2 linked regions of the Rubripirellula tenax genome follow. The protein of the gene in region 2 binds, or shares a complex with, the protein of the main gene of each other region. Links are inferred from orthologs where the notes say so. Each region holds a gene or a part of one and is shown on either strand. Other genes may lie near its edges.

The links.
Region 1: the proteins of Poly51_RS01990 (region 2) and uvrB are in contact, whole or in part, in a crystal structure (PDB 7EGT), measured with the Thermus thermophilus proteins. The link is inferred for Rubripirellula tenax from one-to-one orthologs. Residues at the interface, in WP_096412145.1 of Thermus thermophilus: His654, Arg656, Phe657, Gln666, Asp668, Glu669, Lys680, Arg681, Leu682, Ser683, Lys685, Tyr686, Ala687; in WP_096411307.1 of Thermus thermophilus: Glu23, Leu25, Arg26, Asp27, Gly28, Glu29, Arg30, Phe31, Arg55, Glu326, Asp327, Phe328, Glu379, Ser382, Gln383, His398, Gly400, Arg401.

The regions. Positions count from the first base shown.
Region 1 is NZ_SJPW01000002.1:934,114-938,560, forward strand. Bases 686-3,596 are described here. They hold uvrB (excinuclease ABC subunit UvrB), read right to left. Parts: upstream 3,254-3,596; coding sequence 1,118-3,253; downstream 686-1,117. Other genes in these bases: Poly51_RS09265 (hypothetical protein), read left to right, coding at 686-1,104; Poly51_RS09275 (ComEA family DNA-binding protein), read right to left, coding at 3,369-3,596. Also shown: more of Poly51_RS09265, read left to right, coding at 1-685; more of Poly51_RS09275, read right to left, coding at 3,597-3,758; nadC (carboxylating nicotinate-nucleotide diphosphorylase), read left to right, coding at 3,876-4,447. UniProt on the Escherichia coli protein: The UvrABC repair system catalyzes the recognition and processing of DNA lesions. A damage recognition complex composed of 2 UvrA and 2 UvrB subunits scans DNA for abnormalities.
Region 2 is NZ_SJPW01000001.1:540,116-544,644, reverse strand. The notes cover bases 444-3,436. They hold Poly51_RS01990 (ATP-dependent helicase), read right to left. Parts: upstream 3,124-3,436; coding sequence 763-3,123; downstream 444-762. Other genes in these bases: Poly51_RS01985 (DUF2237 family protein), read left to right, coding at 3,350-3,436. Also shown: Poly51_RS01995 (hypothetical protein), read left to right, coding at 1-304; more of Poly51_RS01985, read left to right, coding at 3,437-3,715; Poly51_RS01980 (PEP-CTERM sorting domain-containing protein), read left to right, coding at 3,975-4,529. UniProt on the Escherichia coli protein: A helicase with DNA-dependent ATPase activity. Unwinds DNA duplexes with 3'-5' polarity. Translocates on single-stranded DNA with 3'-5' polarity. Initiates unwinding more efficiently from a nicked substrate than double-stranded DNA.

The sequences.
Region 1 (4,447 bases), on a different replicon or contig from region 2:
CTGCGGATGGTTGCCGAGATGCACCGCTGCCGTTCGGCGTTGATTGCCATGATCGCCGTGTGCGGTGCGATGGCGTTTTCGCAAGCGGCCCAGTGGAACGTCGTCGATGATGGAACGATCCTTCGCTGGACCGCCGTCACGTCCGCCCCACTGGTCGGATCGACCGCATTGTTCATTGCAATGTCGGGTTACTTGCGGATGCTGTACCGCGAAGTCCGCGAGATCGACGACGGCATGTCCTTACGAGATCGACTGGAACAAATGCGTCTTCGCGTTTTCACCCGCGAACCGAACGAAAGCGAAACCGAGACAAGCGAATCGGCCGAAAACGAAAAAACGAAACGCAATCGAAACACCGAAGCAACTCCCTCGCGTGCCGAGCGACGGGAACTTGCCCAACAAGCGAAGGCCGAAGCAGTCGCCAAGCGAGCGGAAGCAACCAAGACCAAGGCCAAGGCTAAATCGAACTCGAACTCCGACTCGGAAGACGAAAACACCAACGGCGAATTGAAGCGAGGATGGTTCGGACGACTGCGTCACAAACCACCCGTTGCACCGGAGTTCAGTTCGGCAGCAACGGAACCCGGTCCCGAACCGATTCGAGCAGACAATTCGGATGACGACGAAGCGAATGCGAAGCCGAAACGGCGCTGGTTCGGACTGCGTGCGGCGAAGTCCGACGACAACGCAACGGATGAAAACGTCGCCGACACGGAAGCGGCCGCCAACGAAGAATCGGAGACCGCCACGCCCAAGAAGCGACGTTTCGGTCTTGGCCTAGCCGCACGGCGAACCGAATCGATCACAACGGAAAGCGAATCCGAGCCGGAAACCGCTGCCGAAAATGACGGCGATGTCGACGACGAAGCACCCGCGAAACGACGCTCCGGATTGGGTGGATGGTTCGGTCGCAAGAAAACAGATGCCACAGCCAACGAAGCTGATGGCGACACCGAAGACGCCAATGGCAAAGATGCCGCCGACGGCGATTCTGCGGATGATGGCGAGTACGTCGACCCCGATTCGATCGATTGGAATTCGCTCAGCAAAACCGAGAAACGTCGGTTGAAGAAACAAATTCGCCGGCAAGACCGCGCGGCTTAAACCGCCGGTCGACCTAGGCTTTCGGACGCGGGATTTTGCTGCCCGTCCGAACGCCCTTGCGTCCTTTCTTTTGCCGACCACCTTTGCCGGTTCCGGCTGATGTCGCATGTTCGACTTCGCTGAGCGGTTTGCCGATGTTCTCTTTCAACTGCAAAGCACGGTCTCGTAGACTGGCCGCTCGTTCGAATTCCAGGGCTTCCGCCGCGGCTAACATCTCTTGCTCCAACGCCTCGACGTATTCCAACGTGATGTAGACTCCGTCCGATTCTGCCTTGGCGGTTTCGGCGTTCTTTCGACGCTTGGCTGCATCGGCTTCGATGCCACGGCGAATCGACTTACGAACCGTTTCCGGCGTGATGCCGTGTTTTTCGTTGTACGCTTGCTGGACGGCGCGGCGACGCTCGGTCTCGTCCATCGCCATCTTCATCGAATCGGTGACCTTGTCCGCGTACAGAATCACTTTCGAATTCGCGTTTCGAGCCGCCCGGCCGATCGTTTGAATCAGACTGGTCTCGCTGCGCAAGAACCCTTCTTTGTCGGCATCCAAAATCGCGACCAGCGATACCTCCGGCAAGTCCAATCCCTCTCGCAACAAGTTCACACCCACCAAGCAATCGAACGCGCCGCCGCGAAGGTCCTGCAACAACTCGACCCGCTCGAACGCGTCCAATTCGCTGTGTAGCCAACGGCACCGCACGTTCTGTTCCTGGAAGAACGTCGCCAAGTCTTCGGCCAATCGTTTGGTCAGGGCGGTCACCAGAACGCGTTCATCGACGGCCGCGCGCTTGCGAATTTCGTCGAGCAGGTGGTTGACCTGCCCCCGCGCCGAAACAACTTCCACGATCGGATCCAGAAGTCCGGTGGGGCGAATGATCTGCTCGACCACTTCGCCGCCGGTTCTTTCCAATTCATAGTTGGCTGGCGTTGCGCTAACGAAACAGATCTGTCCCGTGCGGGCTTCCCACTCGTCAAACTTCAGCGGCCGATTGTCCATCGCGCTGGGCAATCGAAAACCGTGCGAAACCAACGTTTCTTTTCGGCTGCGGTCACCCGCGTACATCGCACGGACCTGCGACACCGTGACGTGCGATTCATCGACGAAGGTAATAAAGTCTTCGGGAAAAAAGTCGTACAACGTGTCGGGCGACGAACCGGGTGGCTTACCCGACAACGGGCGGCTGTAATTCTCGATACCCGGACAATGTCCGACTTCGGCCATCATTTCCAAATCAAATCGAGTCCGCGCCGACAAACGTTGCGCCTCGAGCAACTTGCCCTGCGTCTGGAACAATTCCAACTGTTGGGCCAATTCCTCTTTGATGACACGAATCGCTGCTTGGATGCGGTTTTCGGGCATCACGAAGTGACGGGCCGGATAGATGTAAAGCTGATCCACCGTCTTGATCGTTTCGCCGGACACCGGTTTGATCAACGAGATCTGTTCGATCTCGTCGCCCCACATTTCGATCCGGTAAGCAAACTCTTCATAGCTGGGCCACAGTTCGATCGAGTCACCGCGTACGCGAAACTTGCCGCGTTCAAAGTTGATGTCGTTGCGGTCGTAAAGGATGTCGACAAACTTCAGCAGCAGGTGATCACGGCGCGTCTTCTCGCCCCGTTGAAGCGAAACGATTTGAGCCTTGTATTCTTTGGGCGAACCTAAACCGTAAATACTGCTGACCGACGCAATGATCACGACGTCGCGGCGAGATACGAGCGAGCTGGTCGTGGCCAATCGCAACCGATCGATTTCCTCATTGATCGATGAATCTTTCTCGATGTAAACGTCGCGCTGTGGAATGTAGGCTTCGGGTTGATAGTAGTCGTAGTAACTGACGAAATAATGAACCGCGTTGGCAGGAAAAAACTCTTTGAACTCACCGTACAGTTGGGCGGCCAGGGTCTTGTTATGGCTGAGCACTAGCGCGGGGCGGCCGACGTTGGCGATCACGTTGGCCATCGTGAACGTCTTGCCGGTACCGGTCGCCCCCAACAGAACTTGTTCTTTCCGACCCGCCAAAAAATTGCGGGTCAGTTGCTCGATGGCCTTGGGTTGATCGCCACCGGGCTGGAACGGTTGGTGCAAGTCGAAGTTGGCCGGCGGCAGTGCTTCCGTATCGGTATCGATGTTCGTTTCGGTTTTTGGCATCGTGACGGGCGATCCGGCGAACGGGAGGGGCAGAGTGGTGAACCCATCTTACCGCGCGATCCAAACTTACAAGACCGGCCGAATCGGACGTCCCGTCGGTGCGTCAATCGGTGCTTCAGTCGTCCGACGTGGCGATTCGGTCGTCCGGAGGCGACGATCGCACCACACAGATGGATCGCAAACTGTCCAACGTTTTGGGTCCGACACCGTGAACTCGGTCCAAATCCTCGATCGATGCGAAGTTGCCATTTTGGTCGCGATCCGCCACGATGCGATGTGCCAGCACCGGCCCCACGCCGGGAATCAACGACAACTCGTTCGTCCCGGCTTCGTTCAAATCGATCAACAAGGGTCTGGTCAACGGACTGCCTGGGCCCGTCGAAGAAGGGTCTCGCACCGAACCGACCCACAGCATCAACATCATCACGAATACCAACAACACAACCAAACCTTGCACCGGCGGTTTGACAAACGGCGACTCGACGCGATCGGATTGCTCGGTCATGCTTCGCATACTTCCTTGAATCTCTGTGCCCCAACGATTGTTGGCAGGTCCGTTTCATGGACACCAACTTCGATCCTTAACATACTAACGAATCCGTAACGTCAAGCGACCATTCACATGAAAGATTACTCACCCGTCGTCCCCGACGAAACGATGGAATCCGATGTCCGATCACTCGTGCGTTTGTCGATCGCCGAAGACTTGCGCGATGCTGTCGATTGGACCACCGTTTGTTTGATCGATCCCGATCGTCGCGGAGGCTGCCAAATTGTGCCGCGAAAAGCCGGTATTTGCGCCGGTCTCGCCACGCTCGGCTGGATCGTTGACGAATTTGATGCGGACCTCTCCTACGAAACGCACCTCGAAGACGGACAACCTTTGGTGCCACTTCAAACGATCGCTAGCATTGAAGGAAACGTTCGCGATTTGCTGACTGCCGAACGAACGATCTTGAACGTGCTGTCACGACTGTGTGGCATTGCGACGATGACGAAACGCTATGTCGAAGCGATCGCGGACACGAAGTCTCGTTTGTATGATACGCGCAAGACGACACCGGGATGGCGGTTGATCGAAAAGTATGCCGTCCGTTGTGGTGGCGGGCACAGTCACCGCAGCGGTTTGCATGACGGGTTCCTGATCAAGGACAATCACTTGGCCTTGGCCGGTGATGCGAGTGGTCCAATGCT
Region 2 (4,529 bases):
AGGTGCGACAATCGGCAACGTTCCAGAATTGGACTCGGTCGGCGAGAAATTCATGAGTGCGGTCTTCACGACCGATGAGGGCGGCTACTCAGCGGGGGCCAATCAACCCGGACGCGTCATCTATATCGTGCAACCGTCGAAGTTTGAACCCAGCACGGATGAACTTCGTCGCCAGTTCAAGCAGCCCGTCAATCGAATGATGGCACGCATGGTGGCCAGCGACCTGGGCGAAATTCGCCGTGGTTATTATGAACAGTTGGATAAGACGGCGGGATTCGAGGAAATCAAACCCACAGACGAGTAAGCGCGAAGAATATCGAAGAACTTTCGTATTCGGGCTTCATTCGGTGCGAAAGTTTGGTCGATGCCTTTGCTGACCGCCCAGGCGAGTCTAAAATCCAAGTGTTGGTCTTGAACAAGACCTTCACTGCTTCGGCCCAGTAGTTTTCGGCAGAGGGATCATTTTTAGGGTTCGCCTTGATCAACTAAAGACTTGTGCAGAAGCACGTCGAGATCTTCGCGTTTCTCCCAGCGGCTCCATTTTGCCGCCGAACGGTCGAAGCAAACCATAAAGCCGGCCGGCAACCTGAAAAGGTTGTCGGTCGGTTTTTTTATGCAGTCACATTTTTTCAGAAGCCCAGTGTGGCCTGTGACCGTGGTCCTGCGACTCCGTCGCAGGTTGTACATTGTTCTTCTGTGAACTGCTTTTGCAGTTCACGTCCCGCAAGCGGAGTCGCGGGTCCACGTGGGGTCGTCCGACCGCTAGATGACTTCCAGGTTTGCATAGGCCAGGCGGAAGCTGTGTTCGCCTCCGTCGAATTGGACTTTTGCCGTTCGCTTCGGACCGCGTCCGGTGACTTCGATGATCGTGCCATCGCCGTGTTCCGGGTGGCGAACCGTCGTGCCTTCGCGATAGCTCATCAGCGGCGTCGTGCCCGCCTTCAGGAGGTCGGCGCCCGTCTTCAGTCCCGCCACAACGACAGAGGCTTTCTTCTTTGGTTTCATCGCCGCCGCCAACTCTTCGGGCGGCAACTGAGACACCTCGTCGATTTCGAATCCGGCCGGTGCGACGATAGCAGGTTCGTCCGACGGCGTTTTGCAAACTTGATCTGAGCCGACGTCTTCGTCCGGCAGATCCCATGAATCGGGATAGCTTTGGTCGTAGTCGTCTTCGCTATCGAACCAATCGCGGTTGCCCGTGCTTTCGATCCGTTTCATTTCATCGAGCGGCAACTCGTTCAAGAACGGACTTGGGATCACCGGTCGCACGTCGCCACGGACCGCGCGACGTTTACAGCAACTCAATTGCAACCACTCCTTCGCTCGCGTGATGCCAACGAACAAAAGCCGACGTTCTTCTTCGAATTGCTCTTCGGTTTCTTTGGATCGTTTGTGGGGAATCAAATCGTCTTCGACCGCGATCACAAACACTCGCGGGTATTCGAGTCCTTTTGCCGCGTGCAGTGTCATGATCGTGACACGGTCGGTGCCCCCGTCGATCGCGTCGGTGTCGGCGACCAGCGCGACCTGTTCCAAGAACGCTTCGAGCGATCCGTCGTCGGGGTGTTGCCGGTCGAATTCGACAGCGGCGGTGATCAGTTCGTCGACGTTCGACATCGGGTTGGCGTCTTGCTGTTCGACGGCCGTTTTTTCCAAGTACGCTTCGTAATCGATCTCTTCGACGAGGTATCGGATCAAGTCTTCCAGCGATGCCGTCGCCTTGATCGCCAACCGGTCGTAGAGCTTGATGAACTTGTTGACCATCGTGACAGCGCGTTTGGCGAGTCCTTCGATCTGGTCCGCACGCCGCGCCGCTTCCAGCATTGGGATTGCGTTGTAGTCCGCAAATTCGCGAATCCGTTCAACGGTTCGATTGCCGATGCCCCGCGTCGGCGTGTTGATCACGCGCATCAACGCGACGTCGTGGTTGGGGTTGTTGACCAAGTGAAGGTAAGCCAACAGATCTTTGATTTCACGGCGCTGATAGAACTCGACACCGTTGACGATCTGGTACGGCAACGACCGGCTGCGAAGGGCGTGTTCGAGCGACCGCGTCAACGCGTTCATGCGGCAAAAGATCGCAAAGTCCGACGGTTTCAATCCGTCGCTGATGATGGCCCGCGAGATCTCGTCGGCGATGCCGTCGGCTTCCTGGTAACCGTCTTCGAACATTCGCAAGATCACCGCTTCGCCTTCGGGGTGATCCGTGAATAATTCCTTTGCCTTGCGTCGGCGGTTGTATCGAATCAACTGATCGGCCGCGCGCAGGATGTTCGGTGTGCTGCGATAGTTCTTTTCCAACCGGACCGTTTTGACGGACGGATAATCCTTTTCAAAATCCAGGATGTTGTTCAGGTCCGCGCCCCGCCAACCATAGATCGATTGGTCCGGGTCGCCGGTGACGGCCAGGTTGGGGTGGTCAATCGACAGCGCGCGAACGATCGCGTACTGGGCCAAGTTGGTGTCCTGGTATTCGTCGACCAAGATGTATCGATACTTGCTGTCCAGTTCGCCACGGATCTCTGGATTCTCGCGCAGCAAGTTGGCAATGTGCAAAAGCAAGTCATCGAAGTCGACCGCGTTGGCCGTCAACAACTGTTGCTGGTAAATCGGATAGACCTTCGCCGCCAACGCATCGAGCGGACGCAGCGCAAGGCCCTGCATCATCTCGGGCGTGGTCAAGCGGTTCTTGGCGTGGCTGATCGCCGAGGCGATTTGTTCGGGCGATGCGTGAGTGGTCGAGACACCGGCCGCCAGCACGGCCCGCTTCATCGCTTGCTTTGAATCCGACGTGTCGTAAATCGAATAGTTTTCTTGCAGCCCGACCATTGTCGCGTAACGCCGCAAAAGTTGGGCACAGAAGCGGTGGAACGTGCCCATCCAGACCGGTTGATTCGGCGCCAGGGACTCGACCCGCATCCGCATTTCATCGGCGGCCTTGTTGGTGAACGTCAACGCCGCGATTTGCCACGGCGGAACGCCTTGGTGAATCATGTTGGCGATTCGGTGGGTGACGACGCGCGTCTTTCCGGATCCCGGTCCTGCCAAAATCAACATTGGGCCGTCGACGTGCGCAACGGCTTCCTGTTGTGCCTCGGTCAAGTTCTTAAAGATCGCGTCCATACTCGGTGTCTCCCGTTCGCTTCATCAACCCAAAAAACTTGCCCGCGCTGCGTTTACCGCCGGTTCACTATACCCGTGTCACCCAGATCGTTTAACGGGCGAGAGCTTAAGATGGACGCCTCGCGTTGCATCTCCGATTCACTGCACCGATACCCAACCCCGGGGGTGCTACACTGGCCGAAACGCGACGAGTTCTTTCATCCAACCGGCACGAGACAGATTCATCATGGCGAAGAACGTTCTGGGAACCGATTTGGCATCATGCAGCACCGATCCGATGACCGGTTTTTACCGCGACGGATGCTGCAACACCGGCGGCGACGATGCCGGTCTGCACACGGTTTGCTGTGAAGTGACGGCCGAGTTTTTGGAGTTCAGCAAGTCACGCGGCAACGATCTGAGCACGCCGATGCCGATGTACCGCTTTCCTGGGTTGAAGCCCGGTGACCGCTGGTGCTTGTGCGCGGCCCGATGGCGCGAAGCCTACGACGCAGGATTCGCGCCGTCCGTCGTGCTGGAGGCCTGCCATATCTCAACCCTCGAATGGGCATCGCTGGAAGAACTGCAAGAAAAAGCGGTTCCGGATTCCTAGCGCGGCGTCCTCTTCCCGGTACGACTTCCTCGTTTGACCGTTCGGATTTCGATCCGCCTTTTCGTATCACACGAAAAGACTTGCGGGAGGCTTTTTAATCACCGACGAATGGCTTTCAAGCAAAAATCTGAAACTGCACTGGCAAAGGTGATTCGGGAAAGTTATTCGTTGAATTATAGCAAATCTGTGCGACAGTGGATTTGTCTGGCACGCGATGTAGGACGTGCGAGATTCCCCCTGTGAACGAAGAATCTTTATCATGACGCGACATATTCAGGCTGCGTTTCTGAGTGCTGCTCTTGCTATTGCGATGTCAGCGACGTCCTATGCCGGAGTCGTCACGTCGGTGCTGCTCGATTTCCCAACTGAGTTTTCCACGACCCGCGATGCGATCAATGGGTTTGGTGTGTTGGGTACCGGAAGCGCTGTACACTTCAATCTGGGCGACTACGTCGAGCAAACGTACGGCAACACGGGGCTTTCAAACACAACCGGATCGCAGTGGCAGTTTAGTATCACCGATTTCACGCTCGATGGTGTCTTGAATACTTTCGATGCGCGAATCAACGGTGCAACCGTTGGATCTTTCAGTTACACCAGCGACGGTGTTTTTGGCAGTGTCCATGATTTTGACTTGACCTACACGCATGCTCCCGCCATCAATTCGCAAATCGGTGTAATGGGGCCCGACAGCTTCTTCTTAACGCTGTTAGCGACGTCCACTGTTCCGACCGGCTCTGGCACCTGGGCCTGGAACCCAGGCGGCACGGTCACGCTGACCGGCATGAGTTCAGCTCAAGCTATTCCCGAACCC